4 regions of the Bacillus sp. BC08 genome follow, and region 3 is predicted to be linked to each of the others. Evidence: riboswitches for the same ligand, from Rfam matches in the RefSeq annotation. Region 3 holds a riboswitch; each other region holds the start of a gene.
What was found. Region 3 has a riboswitch for S-adenosylmethionine ahead of ACXVYO_RS21095 (bifunctional homocysteine S-methyltransferase/methylenetetrahydrofolate reductase). Riboswitches for the same ligand answer to the same signal wherever they lie in the genome.
Positions count from the first base shown of each region.

Region 1: it holds a riboswitch for S-adenosylmethionine, as region 3 does, so the genes downstream of both, mtnK (S-methyl-5-thioribose kinase) here and ACXVYO_RS21095 (bifunctional homocysteine S-methyltransferase/methylenetetrahydrofolate reductase) in region 3, are expected to answer to the same signal.
Region 2: it holds a riboswitch for S-adenosylmethionine, as region 3 does, so the genes downstream of both, ACXVYO_RS00705 (peptide ABC transporter substrate-binding protein) here and ACXVYO_RS21095 (bifunctional homocysteine S-methyltransferase/methylenetetrahydrofolate reductase) in region 3, are expected to answer to the same signal.
Region 4: it holds a riboswitch for S-adenosylmethionine, as region 3 does, so the genes downstream of both, ACXVYO_RS01355 (bifunctional O-acetylhomoserine aminocarboxypropyltransferase/cysteine synthase) here and ACXVYO_RS21095 (bifunctional homocysteine S-methyltransferase/methylenetetrahydrofolate reductase) in region 3, are expected to answer to the same signal.

Region 1 is NZ_JBTGPA010000035.1:765,843-773,405, forward strand. It holds gene ACXVYO_RS22195 (aminotransferase class I/II-fold pyridoxal phosphate-dependent enzyme) at 1-721, opposite strand, end outside; gene ACXVYO_RS22200 (carbon-nitrogen family hydrolase) at 736-1,599, shown strand; SAM riboswitch class I at 1,671-1,812, shown strand; gene mtnK (S-methyl-5-thioribose kinase) at 1,904-3,085, shown strand; gene mtnA (S-methyl-5-thioribose-1-phosphate isomerase) at 3,082-4,143, shown strand; gene ACXVYO_RS22215 (YvrJ family protein) at 4,211-4,348, shown strand; gene ACXVYO_RS22220 (3-hydroxybutyrate dehydrogenase) at 4,558-5,334, opposite strand; gene ACXVYO_RS22225 (PadR family transcriptional regulator) at 5,529-5,873, shown strand; gene ACXVYO_RS22230 (DUF1129 domain-containing protein) at 5,860-6,627, shown strand; gene ACXVYO_RS22235 (DUF1129 domain-containing protein) at 6,641-7,402, shown strand; partial or broken gene ACXVYO_RS22240 (DNA-binding protein) at 7,425-7,563, shown strand, end outside.
Region 2 is NZ_JBTGPA010000007.1:47,696-55,258, reverse strand. It holds gene ACXVYO_RS00715 (hypothetical protein) at 1-87, shown strand, start outside; gene ACXVYO_RS00710 (ABC transporter substrate-binding protein) at 130-1,770, opposite strand; gene ACXVYO_RS00705 (peptide ABC transporter substrate-binding protein) at 2,178-3,818, opposite strand; SAM riboswitch class I at 3,952-4,056, opposite strand; gene ACXVYO_RS00700 (aldo/keto reductase) at 4,210-5,043, opposite strand; gene proC (pyrroline-5-carboxylate reductase) at 5,045-5,848, opposite strand; gene ACXVYO_RS00690 (GRP family sugar transporter) at 6,061-6,912, opposite strand; gene modB (molybdate ABC transporter permease subunit) at 7,213-7,563, opposite strand, start outside.
Region 3 is NZ_JBTGPA010000035.1:577,040-584,602, reverse strand. It holds gene metH (methionine synthase) at 1-2,626, opposite strand, end outside; gene ACXVYO_RS21095 (bifunctional homocysteine S-methyltransferase/methylenetetrahydrofolate reductase) at 2,626-4,458, opposite strand; SAM riboswitch class I at 4,529-4,638, opposite strand; SAM riboswitch class I at 4,842-4,951, shown strand; gene metI (cystathionine gamma-synthase/O-acetylhomoserine thiolyase) at 5,193-6,305, shown strand; gene metC (cystathionine beta-lyase) at 6,302-7,465, shown strand.
Region 4 is NZ_JBTGPA010000008.1:96,622-104,184, forward strand. It holds gene ACXVYO_RS01345 (YjjG family noncanonical pyrimidine nucleotidase) at 1-458, shown strand, start outside; gene ACXVYO_RS01350 (chloride channel protein) at 499-1,731, opposite strand; SAM riboswitch class I at 2,051-2,156, shown strand; gene ACXVYO_RS01355 (bifunctional O-acetylhomoserine aminocarboxypropyltransferase/cysteine synthase) at 2,249-3,547, shown strand; gene metA (homoserine O-acetyltransferase MetA) at 3,531-4,436, shown strand; gene ACXVYO_RS01365 (homoserine dehydrogenase) at 4,577-5,872, shown strand; gene ACXVYO_RS01370 (YczE/YyaS/YitT family protein) at 5,903-6,529, opposite strand; gene ACXVYO_RS01375 (LacI family DNA-binding transcriptional regulator) at 6,628-7,563, shown strand, end outside.

The DNA.
Region 1 (7,563 bases), 190 kb from region 3:
TCGATAGAGTATAAATTTCAATTCCTGTATCTTTGGCACCGTCTGCTTGCAAGAAACTAACAGGTTTTTGACCATCAAATCCAATGGCACCGTAAGCAAAATCATGAACAACTAATATGTTATGTTCATTAGCAAAATGAATGGTTTCTTCAAAGAACTCTTTTGATGCAGTAGCACCAGTAGGATTATTTGGATAGTTTAAAAACATTAATTTTGCTTGTTTCGCAATAGAGTCATCAATTTTCGTATAATCTGGTAAAAAATTATTTTCTGCCAGTAGCGGCATTGTTTCAAATTGTGCTTTTGCTAAAGCAACTCCTGATAAATAATCTGGATAGCCTGGATCTGGAACGAGAATAGTATCACCAGGGTTTGTAAAACAAACTGGTAATTCTACTAATCCAGCCTTTCCGCCAAACAAAATAGCAACTTCTGTTTTGGGATTTACTACTACATCATATTCACGTTGATAGAATGTTGCCACGGCTTCTTTTAAACTTTCATGTCCGCGAAATGGCGGATATTTATGATGAATGGTTTTTTCAGCAGCATCTTGTAAAGCTTTTACGATATGCTGCGGTGTTGGTTGATCTGGATTACCTTGACCTAGATTAATAACATCGTGACCAGCTGCTACGACTTTGTTAACTTTTGCAACAAGTGAAGCGAAAAATTGTGTTGGCAATGATGTTACTATCTCAGAAGGTTGAAATAATTTCATACTTTCCACCTCTTTTGAAAGTTGTTACAATTCTAGTGACAAATGATATAATCTTTCCAGTATTTTGTAAAGAAAAAATTAAGAATGGGGCTGACAAAATGAAAGTCGCATGTATTCAAATGGATATTGTCTTTGGAGATGTAGAAAAAAATATTGAGAATGCTAAAAATAAAATAAGCGAAGCGATGAAAGAAAGACCAGATGTTATTGTCTTACCAGAACTATGGACAACAGGATATGATTTAACGAGACTCTCTGAAATTGCAGATAGGGATGGATTGGAAACGAAAGAAAAGCTGAAAGAATGGTCGAAACAATATGGTGTACATATTGTCGGTGGTTCTATTGCGAAGCAAACAGAGCAAGGTGTTACAAATACAATGTATGTGGTAAACAAGGAAGGAGAACTAGTCAAAGAATATAGTAAAGTGCATTTATTTCAGCTTATGGATGAACATAAATATTTAGTAGCTGGAAATAGTACAGGCGAATTTAAGTTAGATGATGTAGAGTGCGCCGGCACAATTTGTTATGACATTCGTTTTCCAGAATGGATGCGCGTTCATACTGCTAAAGGGGCAAAAGTTTTATTTGTTGTAGCAGAATGGCCATTAGTTCGTTTAGCACATTGGCGTTTGTTATTACAAGCAAGAGCAGTTGAAAATCAATGTTATGTTGTTGCATGTAATAGGGCAGGAAAGGATCCGAATAATGAGTTTGCCGGTCACTCTTTAATTGTCGATCCTTGGGGAGAAGTTGTTGTAGAAGCGAATGAAGAAGAATCAATTTTATTTGGAGTGCTTCATTTTGAGAAAATTAAAGAAGTACGCAAAGGAATTCCAGTTTTTGCAGATCGTCGTCCAGAATTATACAAATAAAATGTTGACAAGTGATTTTTATTCTTGGTATAGTCTTCAACATAAAGTTAAAAATTCAAAAAATTATACAACTCTTATCAAGAGCAGGTGGAGGGATTTGGCCCGATGAAGCCCAGCAACCGACCGTAATACCATTGTGAAATGGGGCGTTTATTTACGCCAAAAGGCACGGTGCTAATTCCAGCAGAAAGTTTACTTTCTGGCAGATAAGAGGGGAGAAGATAAACTTCAAACCTCTTTCTTAGTGGAAAGAGGTTTTTCTGTGTTAGAAAAACCTCTGAATTTAAAAAAAGGGGAGAAGACGATGGAATATTATTCATTGACTGAAACGACAGCTATACAATATGCGAAAGAACACGGTTATTTTGAAAAGAAAGCAAATGTAGTTTGTCATGAAATTGGAGATGGAAATTTAAATTACGTGTTCAAATTAGGTGATGGAGAGAAGTCTATTATACTAAAACAAGCATTGCCATATGCGAAAGTAGTTGGTGAGAGCTGGCCGTTATCTATAAAAAGAGCGACGATTGAAAGTAAAGCATTACAAATTTTCGCGAAGTATGTGCCGGAATATGTGCCGGTAGTGTACAGTCATGATGAAGAGTTAGCGGTAACAGTCATAGAAGATTTATCAAGACTAACAATTGCAAGAAAAGGATTAATAGATGGAGAGGAGTATCCACTTTTATCCCAACATATTGGTCGTTTTCTAGCACATGTGTTGTTTTACACTTCAGATTTCGGATTAGAGTCAGAAGAGAAAAGGGTACTAGAAGGTGCATTTGTAAACCCAGACCTTTGTAGAATTACAGAAGATTTAGTGTTTACAGATCCGTTCGGTCATTACGATACGAATGATTATGAACCAGATTTGCAGCTAGCTGTAGATGAACTATGGAGTGACAAAACTGTCAAACTAAAAGTGGCACAGTATAAATATAAATTTTTAACGAGAAAAGAAGCACTCATTCATGGAGATTTACATACGGGAAGTATTTTTTCATCACCTTCTGAAACGAAAGTGATTGATCCAGAATTTGCAACATATGGTCCATTTGGATTTGATCTTGGTCAATTTATTGCAAATTTATTATTAAATGCGTTATCACGTGAAGAGGAAAAAAGAAGTGTGCTATTTTTCCATATTGAGAAAACATGGAGTTATTTTGTAGAAACTTTTACGAAGTTATGGATTGGAGAAGGTGTAGAAGCATATACGAAAGAGAAACAATGGTTGCCAATTATTTTGCAAAATATTTTTACGGATGCCGTTGGATTTGCCGGATGTGAGCTTATCCGTAGAACAATTGGCTTAGCGCATGTAGCTGATTTAGATGAAATAGCAAATAGAGAAACGAGAATTCAAGCTAAGAAACAGGCGTTATCCTTAGGTAGAGAACTAATAAAATATGAATCTAAGAGCGCTGATATTCAACTGTTCCGAACACTATTCCAACAGACAGTTTTTGGAGGGGTAAAAGCATGAGTACAATTGTTACTATTCCGAGGTCTGTCAGTTGGAAAGGGGATGCCATTGCAGTATTAAATCAAACAAAGTTGCCGCATAGTATAGAATACAAAACATTAACGACAATTGAAGATGTATGGAAAAGTATTGTCATGCTAGAAGTAAGAGGAGCACCTGCAATTGGAATTGTAGCTGCATTTGGCTTGGCGCTTGCATCAAAAAAATATAACACTGTACATATTGAAGAATTTCAAAAGAAGTTTAATAGAGATTGTAATTATTTAGGAACGTCACGCCCGACAGCAGTCAATTTATTTTGGGCAATCGATCGTATGAGAGAATCCATTCGGGAAATTAATACAATAAAAGAAGCGCAAAAAAAATTAGAAGAAGAAGCGCTTCTCATCCAGCAAGAAGATGAAGCAGTATGCCGGAGTATTGGAGAACATGCATTAACATGTTTTAAAGATGATGATAACATTTTAACAATTTGTAACGCTGGCAGTATTGCAACTGCTAGATATGGTACTGCATTAGCACCGTTTTATATTGGAAAAGAAAAAGGTGTGCGTTTACATGCGTATGCGTGTGAAACGAGACCGGTTTTACAAGGTGGGCGTTTAACGACCTGGGAATTAAAACAGGCAAATATTGATGTAACACTTATTACAGATAATACGGCAGCTCATGCTATTCAAACGAAAGAAATAAACGCGATTATAGTAGGAGCGGACCGAATTGTCGCAAATGGAGATACAGCAAATAAAATCGGAACAATGAATTTAGCTATATTAGCAAAGTATTTTGATATCCCGTTTTACGTTGCAGCTCCGCTATCGACATTTGATATTACGAAACAAACAGGTGCAGAAATTGTTATTGAAGAAAGAGATGAAACAGAAGTTACGAAAATTTTTGGAAAACAAGTGGCGCCAATTGGAACTGATGTTTATAATCCTGCATTTGACGTAACGCCGAATGAATTAATTACAGGTATTATTACCGAGAAAGGTATTATACGAGGAGATTATGAACAGGAAATTGCATCATTATTTGAAAGACAAGCTAATACATAATAGCTTGTTTTTTTATGCCTAAATGTTTTCTTTTCTCTTATTTATATAATGAAAGGAGGAGAGAAAGATGGAAGAGTGGATCAGGATGGTAGGTAATGTAGGCTTTCCGATTGTTGTAACATTATATTTACTTCATCGTATTGAAAGTAAATTAGATGGGGTAATTGTTGCAATCGAGAAACTCCCTAAACAATTACTAAAGTAGGAGGTCCTCGCGATAGAAAGTAAAATAAAGTTTGCTCTTCGGGAGCAAACTTTATTTTTATCCCGCTTTAATGGGCAGTAAGACCCCCACCTCAAAATTCAGCGAAAGCAAAGAATTTAGGTGGGGGGCGGGCTGTCCATAAAAGTCCGATTGGTGAGGGCTAATAATCAGTGGGGATTAAGAAAACCCCCACTGATTAAAGTTTCACTTTATTGAGCAGTATAGCCACCATCGATAACGACAGCTTGACCAGTTATACCTTTAGTTTTTTCACTTGCTAAAAACAGAGCATAATCAGAGATTTCTTGAACTTGTAATAAGCGTTTTTGTGGTACAAGTGGATAAATAACATCCTCTAAAACATTTTCAAGTGGTACGTTTCGTGTAGTAGCTAAATCTTGTAGTTGATTACGTACAAGAGGGGTATCGACATAACCAGGACAAAGCGCATTAACGGTAATTCCGTGAGTAGCGCCTTCTAAAGCGGCAACTTTTGTTAATCCAATTACGCCATGCTTCGCGCTATTGTAGGCAGATTTTCCTGCAAATCCAACGAGGCCATTAATGGAGGCTACATTAATAATTCGGCCATACTTTTGTTTTTTCATGATTGGGAAGGCATGCTTAATTGCGATAAAAGGAGCGATTTGCATAATTTTAATAAGTAATTCGAACTTTTCGGTTGGAAAATCTTCAATTGGTGAAACGTGCTGCATTCCTGCGTTGTTAATTAATATATGTAATGAACCGAAATGAGCAACTGTTTGAGAAATTGCAGCGGTAATTTCTTCTTCAGATGTAACATCACATTTTAAACCGATAGCTTGATAGCCTTCTTTTTGTAATTGTTCAGCAGCCTCTTTTGCACGTTCTTCAAGACGATCGGTAATCACAACTTTTGCACCTTCTTTTGCAAAAGCGTTTCCCATTTCATAACCAATACCACTTGCAGCACCTGTTAAAAAGACAACACGATTTGTAACCATGGTGAAAAACATCCCTTCGTAATAAAGTTCTCATATTGCTCTATTTAGAGGGCGGATAATAAAAATCCTGCAAAGATTTGGAAAAAATTTGCTAGCTATCTTGTTTTACAAAATAGTCTCTGCTATACTACATTGTAAAGCAAGATACTTACGCTTATCTATCTTGTAAAACAAGATAGTGGGAGGATTGAATTATGTCGACAAGTCAAATGCTGAAAGGGATTTTAGAAGGATGCTTACTTGCTATTATTTCTGAAGGTGAAATATACGGTTATGAAATGAGTGAAAAGCTAGCAAAATATGGCTTTACAATGGCGAGTGAGGGAAGTATTTATCCGTTATTAATACGAATGCAAAAGGAAGGATTAATAACAAGTGTAATGAAGGAATCTCCATCTGGCCCCAAGCGAAAATATTATACATTAACAGAAAAAGGCGAGGAAGCACTTAATGAATTTATGGATCGTTGGGAAACGATGCAAAGTAGTGTAGAGCGTCTACTTGAAGGGAAGGGAAGAAAAAATAATGCTATCAAGTGAAGCACGAAAGTTTTTATTAGAAATGAGATTGTTTTTAGCAGCAAAGGGTGTGAAAGAAAGCGATATTGAAAATTTTATTGAAGATGCAGAACTTCATTTAATTGAGGGTGAGAGCGATGGAAAAAGTATAGAAGATATTTTCGGAAGCTCACCGAAAGAATATGCAAATGAACTTGTAAAAGTAATGGAAAAGGATAGACAGGAAACGTGGAAGCAAATTGGTTTTACAGTAATGAATATCGTATCGTTTTGGATTATTGCTTCTATCTTAATAGTGAATAACGGAATGCTACAAATTTCACTTATTCAGTGCGTTGGGTATAGTTTTACATTGATTGTAGCTGTAATGGGTCCTAATTTTTTACTTCGCAAAATGACCTTTGTGACAAGTTTTACAAAAACGTGGTTTTCTATGTGGTTTTTAGTTATGATTGCGCCAATGTTTTTAATAGGAGTTGTTACGATATTAGATGTGATCTATCCTACAAAAATGTTTACATTCACCCAAACGCAAAGTTTTATATTAGCTGGAGCTATTTTTATTATCACAATAGCGATAAATATATATTTTGAAGGATGGTTTAAAAATTTATATTTAATCATTCCACTTTCAATTATGTTACTGTTTAAAACATTTACTTCGGAAGATCTCATGCCAATGTTATTTCAGATTATATGTTTATACGGAAGTTTGTTTATTTTAATTTTCCTTGAAATTATGATGAAGATGAATAGAAGAGAAGCGGTTAAATAAGGGAGGGGTTATCATGCAGATTTCTAAAGAGGGAGAAAAGTTTTTAATCGATACGAAAGTGTATTTAATAACAAAAGGAATAAAAGAAGAAGATGTGGACGCCTTTCTAGAAGATGCAGAACTTCATTTAATAGAAGGCGAGAAAGAGGGAAAGACGGTAAAGGATATATTTGGTGATTCACCAAAAGAGTATGCGGAAGAATTAGCGAAAGAGATGGAGAAGGATAAAGGCGGGAGTATAAAAAGCATTTTAGGGATGATTATTGGTATTGGTGGATATTGGTTACTAATAAATATTTTATTTGAAAGTCCAAATCATGAATTTACATTAACGAATGTACAATTGATTGGATACCCAATTGTTTTAATGATTACGATTGTAGGGATTATATTTGCTTTTAAAATGTCATCGTTTAAGAGCAAAATAAAAGAATTTAGCATTATTTATATAGCAGCTTTGCTACCAATTTTATTACTAGTATTATTAATGTTTATGAACAAGTGGTATGGGACACCTGTATTGCAATTAACTACTATGCAAAGTTATATATTAGCTGGAATTGTCTTATTAGTGTTGTTAATTGGTGAAGCGTACATACTTGGATGGATTGGAATATTAGCTGTTATTGTACCACTATTAATAATGTTTGTATTTAAAGGGTTGGGAGAGAAAAATCCATACTGGGGAATGTTAGAATCTTTACTTCTGTACGGAAGTTTATATGTATTAATGCGATGGTCTTTAAAAAATGAGGAGAAAAAAACTGTAAGCTAGCTTTATATTAATAGTGAACGAACTGAATTTTTTTATTATAGGAAAAGGGCTGCTCTGGATATACAAAAAATTATTTCCAAAGAAATACTATATTTTGATTTTTAGAGGGATTCGGTTTAGGTGTATAGTGTATCCTTTGCAGCCGGGCTTTCGTTTATGGA
Region 2 (7,563 bases), on a different contig from region 3:
ATATTAGTTACACAATTGGTAGCAATCATTACTGTATCTATAAAAGGAATAGTAAAGAGAAGAAGTCATCTAGTTAAAGAAGTATAAAATAAAAAAGGTATCCTGTGATTGGATACCTTTTTTATTTTATTATTTTGCAACTTCTGTCCACTTGTAGTTAAATTCACCGCCAAAGTCAGTTGTTACAAGTCCTTTAATGAAAGAGCGTTGTAAGTAAGAGCGACCTTGTTGGTATAAAGGAGCGACAGCGCCGTCTTGTAATAGGATTTTTTCAGCTTGCTTCATTGCTTCAAAGCGAGCTTTTTCATCGCCAGCTAAATCTGTTTTCACTTTATGGATTAGCTCATCATACTCTTTGTTAGAGTATTTATCGAAGTTATAAGCACTATCTGTTGTAAATAAATCTAAGAATGTAATTGGATCCGCGAAGTCAGGGCCCCAGCCATCAATACCGATTTCATAGTCACCACTTAATAGTAGTTTTAACTGTTGTTTACGTGGTTGTGGTTTTAATGTCACTGTTAATCCATCTAGATTCTTTTCTAGTTCACCTTTTAAATATTCACCAGTCTTTTTAGCTAAAGCATTGTCACTTGTTAATAGTTCGATTGTTACTTTGTCAGTACCAAGTTCTTGTTTCGCTTTTTTCCAGTTTTCTTTCGCTGTTTTCACATCATCTTTGACTAGGTTTCCGTTTTCTTTACGGAAGTCGTTACCTTCTGGACTTTTTGCGAATTTCGCAGGAATCATTCCTTCAGCTGGAACAGCACCGTTATTTAAAATTGTTTCTACGTATGCTTTTTTATTCATAGCTCCGTTAATAGCAAGGCGTGCATGTTGATTTTTTAATGTTTCATTTTTTTGATTGAGTCGTAAGAATTGAATGCCAACTTCAGCACGGTCTTGGAAGTTTGGATCGCCCTTATATTTATCAACAAACTCCGCAGTTAAAGCAACGCGATCAATTTGTCCTGAATCATATAAGTTAACTTCTGTAGACTTATCTTTAACGACATTGAAGTTGATTTCTTCTAATTTTACAGTTTTAGCATCCCAATAGTTAGGGTTTTTCTTCAATTGGAAGCTTTGCTCGTGTTTCCAGTTATCTAATGTGAAAGCACCGTTGTAAATTAAATGATTTGTTTCTAAACCATATTTATCTCCTTGAGATTTTAAGTACTCTTCGTTAATTGGTAAGAATGTTGAGAATGTCGTTAAGCTTAAGAAGTAGGGAACAGGACGGTCTAGTTGTACTTCTAACGTTTTATCATCAAGAGCTTTGACCCCTAGTTGATCAATTGGCAATTGTTTCTGGCTTATTTGTTTCGCATTCTGTATATCGAAGAATAAGAACGCATATTCAGCTGCTGTATCAGGATTTACGGCACGTTGCCAAGCGAAGACGAAGTCCTTTGCTGTAACGGGAGTACCGTTTGACCATTTTGAATCACGCAGGTGGAATGTATATTTTGTTTTATCGGGACTAACGTCAACCGACTCAGCAACACCAGGAATTGGTTTGTTATCTTCTCCCATTGCATATAAACCTTCAAAAACATTTCGCATTACGCTCATGGATTCCCCATCCGTTGCTTTTGCAACATCCATTGTTGGAATTTCTGAAGCGAATGATAAGTTAATTGCCTGTTTATCAGGTGCTTTATCATTTGCTTTCGCTCCGCTTGCATGATCTTTATTTCCCCCACAAGCAGTTAGTAATAGACTTGCCCCTAAAACAGATGCAACAACAGGTACAACTTTTTTCTTCATTGTTCGTTCCTCCCTAAATGTGTTGTTCGTAACGTCGTAATGTCCACGTTTTGAAGTGTAGCTATAGAAGAAGAGAAAACCTATTACAGATATGTGCGTGTAGGTAATCAGGTGTTCTATATGTATATACATGTTGAACTATAATCTATCGTTATATGTTTCAACGTAGTAGACGTTATATTTTTATGGTGAAATATTTCGTTTCTTTGATTATTTAGAATATTAACACTGGAAAGAACTATATGTCAATAATAAAAATAGATTGTTATTTTTATGGAATAATATATTAAAAAAGCAGATTTCCTCGTAGTGAGGAACCTGCTTTTCATATGTTTTGCTAAAAAAACAATTGGTGCGGGTTAATAATCAGTGGGGATGAAGAGAACCTAACTGATTAAAGTTTCGCTTTATTTTTCAATTTTTGCCCATTTGAAGTTTAATTGACCTGCAAAGTCTACTTGCACAATTCCTTTTACATAAGAACGTTCTAAATAAGATTCGCCTTTTTGGTAAAGAGGAGCGATAACAGAGTCTTTAAATAATATTTTCTCGGATGTTAGTAATGCTTCCCAGCGAGCTTTTTCATCACCAGCTAAAGTTGTTTTTACTTTTGCTATTGTTTCATCAAACTCCTTATTAGAGTAATGATCTAAGTTGTAAGGGTTATTCGTTGTAAATAGCTCAAGGAATGTAATTGGATCCGCAAAGTCAGGGCTCCAGCCGTCAATTCCAATTTCGTAGTCACCTTTTAATAAAAGTGAAACTTGTTGTTTACGTGGTTGCGGCTTTATATTTACCGTTAAGCCATCTAAATTCTTTTCTAGTTGTCCTTTTAAGAATTCACCAGTTTTCTTTTCAAGGTCACCGTCACTTGTTAATAGTTCTAACGTTATTTTTTCAGACCCAAGTTCTTGTTTTGCTTTTTTCCATAATTCTTGAGCAGATTTTGTATCAACCTTTGTTAAATCGCCGTTTGCAGCACGGAAATCTGTTCCGTCAGGTCCTTTTGCAAAGTTTTTCGGCACGAGACTAGAGGTTGGTGTAGAGCCGTCATTTAATAACGTATTTACAAAGGATTTTCGATCAATTGTTTGATCGATTGCTTGGCGTGCAGAAACGTTTTGAAGTACTTTGTTTTGTTGATTCATACGTAGAAACTGTACCCCTACGTTTGGACGTTCTTTAAAGTTAGCATCCTTTTTATATTTATCAACGAAGTCAGATGTTAGTTTGATACGATCTAATTGTTTTGACTCGAATAAATTTACTTCTGTAGATTTTTCTTTTACGACGTTAAAATTGATTTCTTCCAGTTTGACAGTATCTTTATCCCAATAGGTAGGGTTTTTCTTAAATTTAAAGCTTTGTTCGTGCTTCCAATCGCTTAGTGTAAAAGCTCCGTTGTACAAGAGTGTATTATCTTCTAATGCATACTTATCACCTTGTGCTTTAAAGAATTCCTCGTTAATTGGTAGAAATGTAGGGAACGCTGTTAAGCTAATAAAGTATGGAACAGGACGTTCTAATTCTACCTCAAACGTATGGTCATCAATTGCTTTTACACCAAGTTGATCGGCTGGAAGTTCTTTGTTGTTAATTTTTGTTGCATTTTTAATATCAAAGAATAGAAATGCATATTCAGAGGCTGTTGCTGGATCAACAGCTCTTTGCCAAGCAAAGACAAAGTCTTTCGCAGTAACAGGAGTGCCGTTTGACCATTTTGAATCTCGTAAATGGAATGTGTATTTCGTCTTATCGCCACTTACTTCATGAGATTTTGCAACACCAGGGACAGGTTTGTTACCTTCACCAAGATTATACAAACCTTCAAATACGTTTCTCATTACTTGACCAGAATCAGTATCTGTAGCACGAGCTGTATCCATTGTTCGTATTTCAGTAGGTGAAGATAAGTTTAAAACCTGCTTACTAGGCGCCTCGTCTTTTGCATTTGCTCCACTTGCTTCGTTTTTATAACTACCGCAACCAGTTAATAAAATACTTACTCCTACAACTGATGCAATACCGGGTACAAACTTCTTTTTCATTTGATTTTCCTCCTAAATAATTAAGTTTGGATGATGATGAGGGAAATGAAAAATAAAAAAATCCCTCTTTTCATATTGAGAAAGAGGGATTTTTACGTACAAGTTATGCACCCGTATATAAACGAAGTCCCTCATTCTATCTTTCAAGCATAAAGCTTGCAGGAAGTGGCACAGTATTCAAAATGAACCTGTTGCCGAGGTTTCAAAGGGCCAGTCCCTCCACCTCTCTTGATACAATGAGTAAACGAATAAACTTTATTAATTTTTGTGTTTCTTTGATAATTCAAAATATTACACCTTGGATAATGAAGTGTCAACCAAATGAAATATAGTTTAAATTTTCAGTTTTCTCTAATGAAAAAAACCACTGCATATGGCAGTGGTTTTTCTATTAGAAGTTAAAGTTATCTGGATCTGGACCAACGCGACGATCTTCATTTAGAGCTTGAATTGCTTTCATGTCATCAGCGCTTAATTCAAAATCAAATATATTTGCATTTTCAATAATGCGATGTTCTTTAATAGATTTAGGGATTGTTACAACTTCGTTTTGTAGATCCCAGCGTAAAATAATTTGTGCAGTTGATTTACTATATTTTGTTGCAATGTCTTGTAATGTTGGGTTGTCTAGCAGTTGGCCTTGCATTAATGGTGACCAAGCTTCAAGTTGGATGTTATGTTCTTTACAGAAAGCATGCAGCTCTTCTTGTGCTAAACGTGGGTGGTATTCCACTTGGTTGACCATTGGCTTAATTTCAGCAATTTCAAATACGTCTTGTAAGTGGTGAATATGGAAATTACTCACACCGATAGCGCGAACACGGCCATCTTTATAAAGCTTTTCTAACGCTTTCCATGATTCAGTATATTTCCCTTTTACAGGCCAATGTACTAAATATAAATCTAAATATTCTAGACCTAATTTCTCTAATGTAGTTTCAAATGCTTGAAGTGTTGTTTCATATCCTTGATCGCTATTCCATACTTTTGATGTAATAAATAATTCTTCACGTGAAACACCTGATTCACGGATCCCTTGTCCAACGCCTTCTTCGTTTTGATAAATTGCTGCAGTATCAATACTGCGGTAGCCGTTTTTAATTGCTGCTTTTACAGATTCAATTACTTCTGAACCATCTTCTACTTTAAAAACACCTAAACCGAACCAAGGCATTTTTACACCGTTATGCAATGTTGTATAGTCTTTTAAACTTGTTAAATTCATATTATTTCCCCCTAGCTTTTTTGTTTGTTGCTTCTACTGCTTTTTGAATTGCTTCTGAAAAATTATATTCATATAAAGCTTTGAGGCCTTCAGCTGTGGAACCACCGGGTGTTGTTACTTGTTCGCGGAGATTAGCTGGATCTTGCGTTTGTTCAAGCATAGAAGCAGAGCCGGAAATCATTTGAATGACAAGGTGTTTTGCGGTTGCTTCATCGACTCCATAACTTTTTGTTGCTTCAATTAAGCTTTCAGCAAAGTAATAAAGGAAAGCTGGTGCACTTCCAGTAACTGCAGTAAGCTGATGAACTTCCTCTTCAGTGCAAAGTTGCGAAGTACCAATGCCTCTTAAAAGCAGTTGCAGGGTTTCTTGATGCATCTCGTTTACTGATTGTCCCATTGTATATAAGGAGATAGACTTTCCAATTTCGGCAGCTGTGTTCGGCATAATCCAAGCAACAGGTATTCCCCCGGGAAGTCTTTCTTCTAAATAAGATGGGCCAATGCCAGCAGCTACCGTTACGACAAGTTGATTCGATAGTAACGGAGATAATTCTGCTAATAATTCTTCATGTGCAGAAGGTGGCATTGCTAAAACAATCGTATCAACAGATGTAACATGCTGCTTCCAATCTGTTGCAGTAGACACATTATATCGTGCTCGTAATTGTTCTAGCTTTTCTACGTTGCTTCGGTTAGAAACGATAATTTCTTCGATGTATTCTTTGCTTGTTTTAAGTAATCCGGAAAATATAGCTTCTGCCATACGACCAGCACCAATAAATAGAATTCGATGTTTAGTTATCATATCCTTTATTCCTTTCTAGTGGAGATATGTTATAAAAAACGATACCATTTTTAAGAGAATTTTGTAAAAAGAAAAGACTTATCGTGAAAAGAATGGAATGAGAGGGAGGAGAGGTGATACAAATAAGGCTATAAAGATTATTATATTTAAAAAATAGTTGTAATAAAAAATCCCTGAGGCATAATTGCTTCAGGGATCAATAGATTATAAGTTTATGCTTTTGTCATACCTAACAATACAGCGCCGCCGATAATTAAAACACTACCTAGTGCAATAAAGATCAATTGACGTTTTGTTTTCTTTTCACCTAAGAAGACAATTGCACCGAATGTTGAGATAACGATTCCAGTTTGAGATAATGGGAAGCTTGTTGCTACTCCGACACGTGGTAATGAAAGAAGTAAGAATAAGTTTCCAGTTCCCCATAGTAAACCAGATAAAGCATTACGGATTGCATATTTGTTAAATGGTTTATGTTTAGACGTCAGTACAACCGCACCAACAAACATACCAACTGCTTGTGGTAAAATAGCAGACCAACCATCGATATTATACCAACGAATAATAATTACATATACAAGGTAGCCGAAAGTAGAAACAATTAAAGTAAGAAGTCCTTTTTTCAATTGTCCTGGTGGCTGTGCATTTTCTTTGTCATCTAGTGATGTGAATACAACACCAACTACGATTAATAGGATTGCAATCGTTCCCAGAACAATCGTTGTTGTAGTAGTCCACTCACGGAAAGCGATAACCCCAAAGATAGAAGTTGCAACAAGTTGCATACCAGTAGAAATTGTTACGGTAGTTGAAACACCTAGTTTTTCAACTGTTTTTAATTGGTTTACTTGTCCTAAAGCCCAGAATAAACCTGAAATAAAACCAACAATCAAGACTGTCATTGTTAAAGCTGGTTGAGTAAATACATACATAATTGTTGCGAAGAATAGAGCACCGATTGTCATACCTACCGTTTGGCTATATGCACCACCACCCATTTTTACGCTTACTAATAAGATGTTTCCCCATGCAATTGCAGGAAGAAGCGCTAATAAAATGTCCATTACAAGACTCCCTTCGGTTTTCTATACCAATATAATTACATATCGTTCTAACGATCGGTAATGCCCCACTAATAGAGTAGAAGATTACCGATCGCTAAAACAGGATGAAGAATTCACGATATAAATGCGTTTTCATTTCTTCATTTTTTGAAACACCTCCATATAATAACAGGAAATTGCCTATTTTAGAAAGTGAATTCAAATAAAATGTATATTTAAATAAGAGGTAAAATTCAGTTATTTCCCGTTGGCATATTTTATTTCCTAAGAAATAAAGAAGCAGCTTCGACAAAAGCTGCTTTAAGGGTTAGTAATTCTTTTATTAATAAGCTGAATACATAGCAGAAATAGGAGTGAAATACTAATAGTAATAACTACTAGTGTCCAAGCGAGTTGCATATCACTTGCATCAATCGCCATATAAATTGCAGTTGGGATTGTCTGTGTTTTACCAGGAATATTTCCGGCAAACATGAGCGTAGCACCAAATTCCCCTAGTGCACGAACAAAGCTTAAAATCATTCCGCTTAGTAAGGCCGGAAATGCAAGCGGAAGTGTGACGTGTAGAAAAACTTGATGTTCACTTGCACCAAGATCACGAGCGCTTTCTTCAATTTGTACATTTGCGATAGAAAATCCTGTTTTTGCTGA
Region 3 (7,563 bases):
AATCAGGCACTATGACCTCTGCCTTCGGTAATGGCTCAATTACTGCTGGAATCTCTACTTTCTTCTCCTCTTTTTCTACGATATGAAGATGACGCTCTTTTTTATCTTGTTTCATCTTCTCACGCTCTTCTTCCTTTTGAAGCTTATTAATAATATCAAGACCAGTCATCGCATCACTCGCATAGCATACGAGCCCTTTATATGATGGTGAAATACGGTTATCTGTAAACTTTCTCGTTAACGCTGCCCCGCCTACAACGATTGGAACATCAATATTTGCTGCTTTTAAATCTTCAGCAGTCGTTACCATTTGTTGCGCTGATTTTACTAATAAACCAGAAAGACCAATAATATCAGGCTTCTTTTCTTGTACTTCTTGTACAATTCGATCCGAGCGAACATTGATTCCTAAATTAATAATCTCATATCCGTTATTCGATAAAATAATTTCAACGAGATTTTTCCCAATATCATGTACGTCACCTTTAACAGTTGCTAGTAATACTTTCCCTTTTTTCGCACTATCGCTAGATTCCATATGTGGCTCTAAATAGCTTACGGCAGCTTTCATACTTTCAGCACTTTGCAATACTTCAGCAACGATAAGCTCATTATTATTAAATAATCGTCCCACCTCATCCATCCCTGTCATAAGTGGGCCATTAATAATATCCAAAGGCTTTCTTCCTTCTGTAAGTGCAAGACTTAAATCTTCTTGTAACCCTTGCTTCGTACCTTCTACAATGTAATTTGCTAGCCTTTCATCAAGAGTTAATGTTTCTTGGATAACAACATCTTTCTTTTTTGCCACGCGATAGAAGTTTGTAAATTTTTCTAACGTCTCTTGCGTCGTTTCAAAAAGCAATGCATCTGCAAGACGTTTTTCTTCCTCAGGAATTGACGCATACCGCTCTAATTTTTCCGTATTCACAATCGCATAATCTAACCCTGCTTTCGTTGCATGATATAAAAAGACGGAATTTAATACTTCGCGTCCAGCTGGTGGTAAACCAAATGATATGTTACTTACACCTAAAATCGTTAAACACTCTGGTAACGCTTCTTTAATAAGGCGAATTCCTTGTATCGTCGCTGCCGCCGAGCCAATATATTCTTCATCACCTGTACCTACAGGAAATACAAGTGCATCAAAAATAATATCTGACGGGCGTATACCATATTTCGTCGTCAATAACTCATAACTTCTTTTCGCAATTTCAAGTTTTCGTTCTGCACTAACCGCCATACCATCTTCATCAATTGTTCCTACAACAATAGCAGCACCATATTTCCGAAGAAGCGGTGTCACTTTTTTAAATCGTTCTTCTCCATCTTCTAAATTAATTGAATTAATAACAGCTTTTCCTTGAATATAAGTAAGAGCTCGCTCCATCACATTTTCATCTGTTGAATCAATCATAATCGGTACTTTTAACACTTTCGTAACTTCTGCCAAGAAGTTTTCCATATCTTCTATTTCATCGCGATCAGGATCTGCCATACAAATATCAATAATATGAGCATTTTTCTTCACTTGCGCCCTTGCGACTTCAGCAGCCTCTTCAAATTTCCCTTCTGCTACCAATCGTTTAAATTTACGTGATCCAATAACGTTTGTTCTTTCACCAACAAATAACGGTCTCATAGAATCATCATATTGAAGTGCCTCTAATCCACTAACCCCATGCCCAGCTCTCTCTTGCTGTTCACGCGGCTTAAGAGACGCTAACGCAGATTTCATTGCTTTTACATGTTCTGGTGTTGTGCCACAACAACCACCGATAATATTAACCCATCCTTCTTCAGCAAATCGCTTCACTTTTTCAGCGAGAGAAGATGGAGATTCATGATAATGTCCATCTTCATCAGGAAGACCTGCATTTGGGTAGCAAGAAATGTAACACTCCGACAAATCAGACAGGGAACGAATATGGTCTCTCATAAACTCCGGACCAGTCGCACAGTTTAATCCAACAGACAATGGCTTCATATGTTCTACCGATAAGTAAAAAGCCTCAATTGTTTGCCCAGCCAGAGTCGTTCCCATCGGTTCAATCGTTCCCGAAATCATGATGGGTACAATTTTATTTAGCTCGTCGAAAGCTGCTTGAATTCCAATATAAGCAGCCTTCACGTTACGCATATCTTGACTCGTCTCAACGAGTAATACATCTACGTCGCCATTTAATAATCCTCTTGCCTGCCGTGTATAGGCTTCAATTAATTCTTCAAACGTCACACCACCAGTAACACTAATCGCTTTCGTTGTCGGTCCCATTGCTCCCGCAACATATACTTCTTTCCCACTTTCGTTAACCGCTTGCTTTGCTAAACGCGCTGCCTTCTCATTTAGTTCCTCATCTAAATGAGACAACTCATAATCACTTAATACAATATTTGTCGCCCCAAATGTATTTGTTTCAATAATATCCGCTCCAGCTTCAATATAAGCTTTATGAATCTTTAAAATGACATCCGGCCTTGTTTCTACTAAATATTCATTACAACCTTCGTACTCTTCTCCTCCGAAATCTTCCGCAGTTAAGTCCTCTTGCTGGATCATTGTTCCCATTGCACCATCTAATATTAAGATGTTATTTTGTAATTTTTCTTCTATACATTTCATCAGTTAATACCTTCTTTCACTTCTTGCTTTTCTCTCACATATTTAACAAGATGTTCTGTAATTTCATATTTTAGAAATGGTGTAATAAGATAAATGCCGTTAAAATATTTCATCGCTGCATCAATCAATTCTTGTGAAATGCGAATCCCTTCCTCAATTGCTGCGTCTTTCGTTTCATGTCCATCCATTCTCTCCCTTATTTCTTCAGGTAGCGTAATTCCTGGCACCTCAAAATGAAGAAAATCTGCATTCCGTTTACTTATTAATGGCATAATCCCAATGAAAATAGGTTGTTCCAAATGCTTTGTCGCTTCATACACTTCTTCAATTAACGCTATATCGTAAATTGGCTGTGTTAAGAAATATTCCGCTCCAGCATCTATTTTCCGTTCCATCCGCTTAACCGCTGCTTTTAAATGTCTTACATGCGGATTAAACGCACCTCCTACTGAAAATCTTGTTGCTGGTCCTATTGATTTCCCTAAAATGGAGCGCCCATCATTCATTTCTTTGATCATCTTAATGAGCTCAATAGAGGACAAATCATATACAGAAGTAGCACCTGGAAAATCACCAACACGTGCTGGATCCCCAGTTAAAGCTAGCACTTCTTCCATGCCTAACGCTGATAAGCCTAGTAAATGAGATTGTAGTCCGATGACGTTATGGTCTCTACACGTTAAATGCGTCAATACCGGAATATCATGCTTCGTTAATAATGCCCCCATTGCCATATTCGAGACGCGAGGCGATGCTAATGAATTATCTGCTAGAGTAATAGCATCTGCTCCAGCTCTTTTCAATGCTTTTGCGCCTTCAAAAAATCGCTGCGTATCTAATGTTTTCGGTGGATCTAATTCCACTACTACTGTTGTTTGTTTTTTTGCTTTCTCTGCTAATGTGACATGAGCTTTCGAACGTTTCTCGTGTGTATGAACTACTTTTGGTCTTTGAATCGTATCCTTTTCTATTACAGGTGTAACATTTGCAATTGCACGTTTCATACTTTCAATATGTTCTGGAGTCGTGCCACAACAACCACCTAATAACCGAATACCTTGCTCAATAAATTTTGGTGTCATCGCTTCGAAATAAGCTGGACTTCCCTCATATACGTAACGTCCCTCCACATAATTTGGGAGACCTGCATTCGGATATGCTGACAAGTATCCATTTTGCGGAATCGATATCATTTTAAAAGCTTCCGTCATATGAAGCGGTCCTAGTTGGCAGTTCAATCCAACAACATTTGCACCGTAATCTAGAAGTTGTTTTAAGATTTCATTTACATCATTTCCATTTTGAGTTGTGCCTGCCTCATGCAATGCTAATTGAGCTACAATTGGAATATTCGTTTGTTTTCGTAACACCTGAACAGCATGAAGTAATTCAAACTCATCATAGAAAGTCTCTAATAGCAGTCCATCAACCTGTTCTTCTAGTAATGCACTTGCCTGCTCAAGTAGCATAAATTCTCGCTCCATATCAGTTGTTGTAACAGCTCCGATATGTTTCATGCCACCAATTGTTCCTAAAATTGCATTTCTCTCTGTCACAGATGCTTTCGCCAATTTTACTGCCGCTCTATTAATTTCAGTAACTTGATTTTCTAAACCATACATACGTAATTTCGCTTCATTTGCTCCGTACGTATTTGTTTGAATTACATCAGCCCCAGCAGCTACATATTGCTTATGAATCGATATAATTAAATCCGGATCAGATATATTTAATTCTTCAAAACTACTTTGCAAGCCATGTGAATGTAATAACGTTCCAACCGCCCCATCACCTATTACAATTCCTTTTGATAATAAATCTAGTAATTTCACAAATCTCCCTCATTTCTATCAATATAAAAACCCCCTCTTCACTTTGAAGAGGGGGACATAATCAATCCTCCTCTTATCATGCAAAACATTCGTTTTGCAGGTATTAGCACCGTTTCAAACATTTTGTTTGAAGGTTGCCGGGTTTCACAGGGCCTTTCCCTCCACCGCTCTCAATAAGAGTTTGTCTTTATTATTTTATTTATGTAGCTAAAAGGAAATACGTTCCCCTTTTAACAATGTTTGTTAATTTTTTAATAAATTTAGCATGCACAAATGCAAAAGTCAATGACACTTGCGGAAAAATAAAAATTATTTAAAATAAAGTTGCAATTCAATTATCTTTTGTTGTAAAGTTAAAAACATAATAAAATTTCATACGAACATTCTTATCTAGAGAGGTAGAGGGACTGGCCCTATGACGCCTCAGCAACCATTAACATTTGTTAATAAGGTGCTAATTCCAGCAAATTGTGAAAAATTTGACAGATGAGAAGAAGACTCTATTCAAACCGAAAGCCTTCTTCTTAGAAGGCTTTTTTTATTTTCCCCCGCTATTTGAGGGCAGTAAGATTCCCAACTCAAAATTCAGCTGAAGCAAAGAAGTTAGGTGAGAATCGACTGCCCGTAAAAGCCCGATTGGTGAGGGCTGATGATCAGTGGGGGATGCCCCCTCACTGATTAATGTTTCACTTTACATTCACTTAATTGTTAATTTAAAAAGGAGGAATTTTTACATGTCAACTATTGAAACAAAACTAGCACAAATCGGAAACCGGAGCGAAACTACAACAGGAACTGTTAATCCGCCTGTTTATTTCTCAACTGCTTATCGTCACGAAGGAATTGGTAAATCTACTGGTTTTGACTATTCACGAACTGGAAATCCAACTCGCGGTCTTTTAGAACAGGCAATCGCAGACTTAGAATACGGCGAACAAGGTTATGCCTGTAGCTCCGGAATGGCGGCTGTTCTCCTCGTCCTTTCGCTATTCCGTTCTGGAGACGAACTTATTGTGTCTGAAGATTTATACGGTGGCACTTATCGATTATTTTCTGAGCACGAAAAAAAGTGGAACGTTCGATGTAGATACGTAAATACACAATCTATTAAACAAATTGAGAAAGCTATCACAACTGAAACGAAAGCTATTTTCATAGAAACTCCGACTAATCCATTAATGCAAGTTACTGATATTACCGCTGTCGCAACTGTAGCAAAAAGACACGGACTACTCCTTATTGTCGACAACACATTCTACACACCTTATATACAGCAGCCATTAACAGAAGGTGCAGACATTGTACTGCATAGTGCAACGAAATATTTAGGCGGGCATAACGATGTACTAAGCGGACTTGTCGTTGCAAAAGGAAAGGAACTTTGTGAGGAAATCGCTCATTATCATAATGCATCAGGCGCGGTCTTAAGCCCATTTGATTCATGGCTATTAATTCGTGGTATGAAAACGTTAGCGCTTCGCATGAGACAACATGAAGAAAATGCAAAAGCAGTTGTTGCTTATTTAAATGATGAAGATGGTGTGACAGATGTATTTTATCCTGGAAGAGGCGGCATGATCTCATTTCGTTTAAAAGATGAAACTTGGATCAATCCATTCCTACAATCTTTATCCTTAATTACATTTGCTGAAAGTCTCGGTGGTGTTGAAAGTTTAATGACATATCCGGCAACACAAACACACGCTGATATTCCTGAAGAAATCAGAACAGCAAACGGTGTATGTAATCGTCTTCTTCGATTTTCCGTCGGTATTGAAAATAGTAACGATTTAATTCAAGACTTACAGCAAGCCATTAAACTTGTAAAAGAAGGTGTAAGAATATGAGTTATTCTATAGATACACTTTTACTACACAACCAATATAAACACGACTCGCAAACAGGAGCTGTTAACGTTCCCATCTATAACACATCAACATTCCACCAATTTGATGTAGATACGTTCGGGAAATATGACTATAGCCGCTCTGGTAATCCAACACGTGAAGCGCTTGAAGATATCATTGCTTTATTAGAAGGCGGAACAAAAGGATTTGCCTTCGCATCGGGAATTGCAGCGATTTCTACTGCATTCCTCCTTCTTTCACAAGGTGATCACGTACTCATTTCAGAAGACGTATACGGAGGCACTTATCGAATTATAACTGAAGTTCTCTCACGTTACGGTGTTTCACATACATTTGTTGATATGACCAATTTGGAAGAAATAAAGCAGAACATTAAGCCAAACACAAAACTCTTTTATGTAGAAACACCTTCTAATCCACTTTTAAAAGTGACAGATATTCGTGCTGTTTCTCAACTTGCCAAATCTATTAATGCCCTTACTTTTGTTGATAATACATTTTTGACACCATTATTCCAGAAGCCACTTGATCTTGGTGCCGACGTCGTTCTTCATAGTGCCACAAAATTCATTGCCGGTCATAGTGATGTTACTGCCGGGTTAGCTGTTGTAAAAGATGCCGAACTCGCCCAAAAACTTGGATTTTTACAAAATGCATTCGGCGCTATTTTAGGTCCTCAAGATTGTTCTCTCGTGCTTCGCGGCCTAAAAACATTGCATGTACGTCTTGAACATTCAGCTGCTAACGCCAATAAAATTGCACACTATTTACAAGAGCACGCTAAAGTTCAAAATGTCTATTATCCTGGTTTACAAACACATCTTGGATTTGACATTCAACAATCTCAAGCTACATCAGCCGGAGCTGTCCTATCTTTCACTTTACAATCAGAAGACGCACTCCGCCAATTTTTATCAAAAGTAAAATTGCCTGTCTTTGCCGTTAGTTTAGGAGCTGTCGAATCGATTCTTTCCTACCCAGCTAAAATGTCACATGCCGCACTATCACAAGAAGCTCGTGATGAAAGAGGCATTTCTAATTCATTACTTCGATTATCCGTCGGTCTTGAAAATGTAGACGATTTAATATCCGATTTTGAAAATGCCCTTTCTTATGTAGAAGAACCTGTAAATGCATAGGACGAACAAAAGATATGAAATTAAGTTTTCATATCTTCTTTTTATGCTGTTGAGTATATTTTTTACTTTTCGTATAGTTCATAAAAAAACGAAAGAGC
Region 4 (7,563 bases), on a different contig from region 3:
AAGAAGTAGATGGGATATTATTCGAAAATAATTATCGTAGCTACTTAGAAGAAGGAGATCAACTTATGCAAGGTGCGTTTGAATTTATAAATCGAATTCACAGTGAGTATGATTTATATATAGTGACAAACGGTATTTCTAAGACGCAAGATAAACGTTTACGTAATGCAGGATTACACGCCTTGTTTCAAGATATTTTTGTTTCAGAAGATACAGGATTCCAAAAGCCGATGAAAGAGTATTTTGATTATGTTTTCGGACGAATTCCTAATTTTGCTCCTGAAGAGGGGCTCATTATTGGAGATTCGTTAAGTGCTGATATGAAAGGTGGATATGTAGCTGGAATTGATACTTGTTGGTTTAATCCAGAAAAGAAATTAAATGATAGCGGGATTGTGCCGACATATGAAGTGGGAAATTTTGAAGATTTATACGCACTATTGAAGCAACGTGTGTAATAAAAATAGGCAGTGGAAATTTTATCCCTACTGCCTATTTTTATTCGTTTGTAGCTGTGTTGTTTTTAGGAAGTGGAAATGCATTACCAATCGCTGCCGCTCCAAGCATCGGTAATAGTAAATTGAGCGGGAAAAACATGAGTAACAGTAATGTTATTGCAATTGGTTTTCTTAATGCATAGCTTGAAATTGCTGTCGTGACAATGGCTACCGAAGCAATTGGATCTATCGGGATAATGGAAGCTATAGCATATCCGATACTAGATCCAGCAAATATAATTGGGAAAATATGTCCCCCGCGCCAACCTGTATTTAAACAAACGGCAGTAATACATAATTTTAAAACACCTGAAAGAAGTAGTACCCAGAAGGATAAATGGGTCCATTCAACAACTAAATCTTTTAATTGATGTTCTCCTGAAAATAACGTGTACGGGAGAAAGGTCCCTGTAATTCCTAATAAAATACCACCGATAATTCCAAGCGATAGTTTGTATTCTTTTAAGGGATGGATTAGTCTCTCTAATGTGAATTCTAATTTGAAATAAAAGAAGCCAATTATAGCACCAATACTAGCGAGTGGTAGAAAGGCAATCCATTCATTAAGAGAAAGGGAACCTTCCCCAAAATCAACGATAAAGGATCCGCGATTATCGAATTTACTAAGCAATAAATAAACGGAAAAACCAGCGAAAGTGGTAGCTAAATATACAATTGCTTTTTTTTCTTTAGAAAATTCGTTAATTTGCTCACCCTCATTTTCATTTGGAGCTAAATAACCGAATAATGGCGCATTAAAAATTACACTTAAAGTAGCACCAATTCCAACCTCTGTTAGTTCATTCATTCCTTTTAAGGCGAATGTAAAGCGGTCTCCTACCCATGTACAAAGTCCACCGATAATGCCAACAATTGCTGCTTCGGGACCTAAGCTAGCACCAAATATTAAAACGATAATTGCAGTTAAAGTAGCTTTATGTACAAAACGGTATTCAATTCTACCTGTTTTTTTATATTCACCCATCACTTCCGGCATAAGACGTGGATATGTGCCGAAGTATTTTTGGGTTAAACCGACGAGAATACCACCGATTGTTGTGACACAAATAGTGTAATACGGAGGAGAAGAGAAAATAGTAGGTAAGTACTCCCAAATAAAGTGAATACCGATATTTATTGTAACTAAAAATAGCCAGACTGTTGCTCCTACTATAGAGCCTAAAAGAATGCCGTATAGGACGAGCATATAGTGCATGTCCTTTGTGTTTGTCATGTTATACCTCCGTTATGTGAGTTTTAATGTCGAAAGGATTAAATATGCTTCTGCGAAATGAAATGAATATGTATAGTATCTTTTTGAGAGGTTGGCTTATTCAATATATTGAGGTCTCGTGAGAATTTGAAATGTATACAGTTAAACTACTTACTTAATTCTATATAGTAATCGTAGGTTTTAAAAGGTCTTTTTCAAATGAATATGGAATATATTTCTTTTGTTATGCATGTCAAATCCTTCGTAGTTAATTTAGAACATTCAGAAAAACTGATTGACATTAGGAAATTATTGCTATAAAATCAACGGTAATTGCATAGTCTTATCAAGAAAAGGTGGAGGGACAGGCCCGATGAAACCTTGGCAACAGCCGTATAACGGAATTGTGCCAAATCCTGCAGGTAATAAATCCTGAGAGATAAGAAAGAGCCTTTAGAGCGTGTTTTCAAACTGCTCCTTTCTTGTTTTCAGGAAAGGAGCAGTTTTTTATTTTGTATAAAAGAAAGGAGAATGAGAGATGGGAGAATCATGGGGAAAAGGAACAATTTGTGTGCAAGGTGGCTATACACCAAAGAATGGTGAGCCGCGTGTTTTGCCACTTTATCAAAGTACAACGTATAAATACGATACTTCGGATGATTTAGCAGCCTTATTTAACTTAGAGGCAGAAGGATATATATATACGCGTATTGGAAATCCTACCTTAGCTGCATTTGAGCAGAAATTAGCGGATTTAGAGGGTGGTGTAGGAGCTGTTGCAACGGCTTCCGGGCAGGCTGCTATTATGCTTGCTGTTTTAAATATTTGTAGTAGCGGAGACCACTTGCTTTGTTCTTCCACAGTTTACGGTGGAACGTTTAATTTATTTGGGGTGAGCTTACGTAAGCTTGGTATCGATGTTACATTCTTTAATCCGAATTTAACTGCTGATGAAATTGTGGCCCTTGCTAATGACAAGACGAAACTCGTTTATGCGGAATCGCTAGGAAATCCAGCGATGAACGTTTTAAATTTCAAAGAATTCTCAGATGCAGCGAAAGAGTTGGAAGTGCCTTTTATCGTGGATAATACATTAGCAACTCCTTATTTATGCCAAGCATTTGAACATGGAGCAAATATTATCGTTCATTCTACGACGAAATATATTGATGGTCATGCAAGTTCGTTAGGTGGCATTGTTATTGACGGAGGGAACTTCGATTGGACAAATGGGAAATATCCTGAACTTGTTGAACCGGATCCAAGTTATCACGGCGTAAGTTACGTTCAAAATTTTGGTGCAGCAGCTTATATTGTGAAGGCACGTGTTCAATTATTAAGAGACTACGGAAACTGTATGAGCCCATTCAATGCGTATATTAGCAATATCGGCTTAGAAACGCTGCATTTAAGAATGGAGCGTCATAGTGAAAATGCCCTCGCGGTTGCTAAGTGGCTTGCTAACCATGAACGTATTGAATGGGTGAATTATCCGGGACTAGATAGTAATGAAAATTACTCGTTATCACAAAAGTATTTGAAGAAAGGTGCTAGTGGAGTTTTAACATTCGGCATTAAGGGAGGATTAGAAGCTGCGAAAGAATTTATCGCAAATGTAAAACTAGCAACTCTCGTAACACATGTAGCTGATGCACGAACTTGTGTCATACATCCCGCTAGCACAACGCATAGACAATTAAGTGCTGAAGATCAGCGTTTAGCTGGCGTTACATCAGATTTAATTCGTTTATCGGTCGGTATAGAAGATGTTTCTGATATTATTGCAGATTTAGAAGCAGCGCTAGTCGGAGGCAAAGAACATGCCGATCATAATTGATAAAGATTTACCAGCTCGCAAAGTGTTGCAGGAGGAAAATATTTTTGTAATGACGAAGGAGCGAGCAGAAACACAAGATATCCGGGCATTGAAAATTGCTATATTAAATTTAATGCCTACAAAGCAAGATACAGAAGCGCAATTGCTTCGTTTAATTGGCAACACGCCGTTGCAATTAGATGTTCATTTACTTCATATGGAATCACATTTGTCTCGTAATGTAGCACAGGAACATTTAACGAGTTTCTATAAAACATTCCGTGATATTGAGAATGAGAAATTTGATGGACTTATTATTACGGGAGCACCAGTTGAAACTCTTTCTTTTGAAGAGGTAGATTATTGGGAAGAGCTTAAACATATTATGGAGTATTCAAAAAAGAATGTAACATCTACGCTTCATATTTGCTGGGGGGCACAGGCTGGTTTGTATCATCATTATGGCGTTCCAAAGTATCCTCTTAAGGAAAAAATGTTCGGTGTATTTGAACATGAAGTCCGCGAGCAACATGTGAAATTGTTACAAGGGTTTGATGAATTGTTTTTTGCCCCGCATTCTCGTCATACAGAAGTACGAGAGAGTGATATTAGAGAGGTGAAAGAATTAACATTATTAGCAAACTCTGAGGAAGCGGGTGTTCACCTTGTTATTGGGCAAGAAGGAAGACAAGTGTTTGCGCTCGGGCATAGTGAATATAGTTGTGATACGTTAAAAGAAGAATACAAACGAGACCGCGACAAAGGGTTAAATATTGATGTGCCAAAAAATTATTTTAAGCATAATAATCCAAATGAGAAACCGCTTGTGAGGTGGAGAAGCCATGGGAATCTATTATTCTCTAATTGGCTGAATTATTACGTGTATCAAGAAACCCCTTATGTATTATAAAAAAGATTGTGTAACACGTGGCAACGTTTTCTTTGTAATGATTAACTTATATTTTTCCGAATGTTCAAAAAACATTGTTTTTCAGATTTTTTACTCATATAATTTCATCTAAACACAATTTTTGAGGGGTGGACAGTATTATGAAAGAAATTCAAGTTGGTTTATTAGGTCTTGGGACAGTTGGTAGCGGTGTAGTTCGTATTATTACAGATCATCAAGAGCGACTCATACACCAGGTAGGTTGTCCTGTGAGAGTAACGAAAGTACTAGTACAAAATATTGAAAAAGAGAGAGAAGTAGAGGTACCTTCTACTCTATTAACACAAGATGCAAATGAAATTTTAGATAATCCAAATATTGACGTTGTCATCGAAGTGATGGGTGGCATCGATGATGCAAAAGCATATATTTTGCAAGCTTTACAAAGTGGGAAGCATGTTGTAACTGCCAATAAAGATTTAATGGCGTTACATGGGGCGGAACTCTTAGCAGTAGCAAAAGATAATAAAGCAGACTTGTTTTATGAAGCAAGTGTAGCCGGAGGGATCCCGATTTTACGAAGTATCGTAGAAGGACTTTCTTCAGATCTTATTACGAAAGTAATGGGAATTGTAAATGGAACGACAAATTTTATTTTGACGAAAATGTCAGATGAAGGGAGAGCATATAACGACGTGTTAAAAGAAGCCCAACAACTTGGATTTGCAGAAGCAGATCCAACATCAGATGTGGAAGGTTTAGATGCAGCAAGAAAAATGACGATTTTGGCTACCCTTGGTTTTTCTACAAATGTAGAGCTTGGAGATGTGAAGGTAAAAGGAATCACTTCTATTACAGAAGAAGATATTGAATACAGTAAGAGTTTAGGCTACACGATTAAATTAATCGGTCTTGCGAAGCGAGATGGTGAAAAATTAGAAGTTACAGTTGAACCAACGCTACTTCCAAATACACATCCTCTTGCGGCCGTGCAAAACGAATATAACGCTGTATATGTGTACGGTGAAGCGGTTGGAGAAACGATGTTTTATGGACCGGGTGCAGGAAGCTTGCCAACAGCGACAGCTGTCGTTTCAGATTTAGTAGCTGTAATGCAAAATGTTCGATTAGGTGTAAATGGAAATAGTGCGGTATCCCCGCAGTACAAAAAGGTATTAAAAGAGCCAGACGAAATTGTTGTGAAGAAATTTTTAAGGCTTCATGTAAAAGATGAGATTGGTGTGTTTGCAAAAATTACTTCATTGTTCTCTGAGCGTGGTGTTAGCTTTGAAAAGATTATTCAGATGCCACTTGAAGAGAAAGGAAAAGCTGAAATTGTAATTGTAACGCATCGTGCATCTCTTGCTGATTATGATTATATTCTACATACGTTGCAAGGGTATGAAGAAATAGATTGTTTGAAAGCAAATTACCGAATTGAAGGAGATGCAAAGTAGCATCTCGCATCATCAAACAGAAAGAGCCTATTAAGCAGCTTGCTTAATAGGCTCTTTTCTATTTAACATTTTCGTACCAAATTGAATAAATGCTTGGATAATCCAGCCTGTTGTAAAAGATAAGATGATTGTTCCAAAATAGATAGGCCCATCTAATAGGAAGCTTAATGTTAAAAATAAAAATGCTAATGAAATTTCTGTTCTTCTAAATGTCCATTTCTTTTTTTCAGCAACCGTTAAAACGAAAGCTTCTTGAGGTGCTGCGCAAAGGTTTGTAGAGACGTAAAGACCAATCCCAGCTCCAACGAATAGATTTCCACAAATAAGTGTTATATATTTTGGAAGAGAACGGATAGCGTCCATAATAGTTGTAATGGAACCGATCCAATCAACAAAAAGAGAAATAAGAACCATCGTTACAATTGTACCAATCGTAATTTGTTTTTTATTCCAAAAGAGTACGATAAGAGTAAAAGCAAAATTAATCATGAAAATCCAAAAACCGATACTTATCCCGAAATTTTGATATAGTGCAATAAAGAAGGAATCATAAGGGCTAAGTCCAAAGGAAGTAATTGTCGTCATCATATTAATACCGATGGCGAGAGTGAGTAGACCGCCAATGAAAAATATATATTCTAATTTGAATCGAAGCATAGTTGTATATCCTTTCAAAATGTATTTGCTAGGAAAGGATATATTGTGGAAAGCTTACCAGGTCAAGGGAGAATTTTTGCAAAGAAGGGGAAAATGAGATGACGAATATAAGAAAGATTGCTGAACTTGCTGGGGTATCTGTTTCAACTGTTTCACGTGTACTGAATAATCATCCATATGTGAATGAACAGAAACGAAAAGAAATTTTAGCAATTATAGAAGAATTAAATTATACGCAAAATGTGAATGCAATTCATTTAGTGAAAGGAAAAACGAATGTCATTGGCGTTTTATTACCGCACGTAAATGATCAATATTATAGCGCTATTATCGAGGGGATATCAAAGGAAACAGCAAAAAACAATTATAATATGATGCTTTGTCAGACGAATTATAGTGAGGAAAGAGAATTAGAAATTTTAAATATGTTAAAAATGAAAAAGCTTGATGGGGTTATTATATGTTCCCGGGCAAATAGTAAGGAAAAGCTTGAAGAATATACGAAATTTGGTCCGATTGTTATGTGTGAAGAAATAGAATCGAATTTCATTTCGAGTGTGCATATTGATTACTATAAAGTTTTTTCGCGCGGGATGAAGAGCTTAATAGATGCCGGCCATACAAGTATTGGGTATTGTATTGGAAGAAGTAATAGCATTAATAGCCAGAGAAGAAAACAAGCATATGAGAATGCGCTTCAAACGATTGCGGTAACACCGATAGAGGACTGGAAGTTTAAAGGCTGTTTTACGGTGGAAGATGGGCGTAATGTAATTAGGGAATGGATCCATATGTTAGTAAAGCCAACAGCGTTTCTTGTATCTTGCAACCATATTGCAGCAGGGATGGTAACGGAAGCGAAAAAACAAGGCATTCGTATTCCGGAAGATATTACGATTATCGGTTGTGATGATCAAGATGTGGCAGATATTTTAGGCATTACGACGATTTCGTATTGTAGTAAAAACGTTGGTGTGAAGGCATTTGAATTATTATATGAAAAGATTAATGATGAGAAAATCGATATAAAGCAC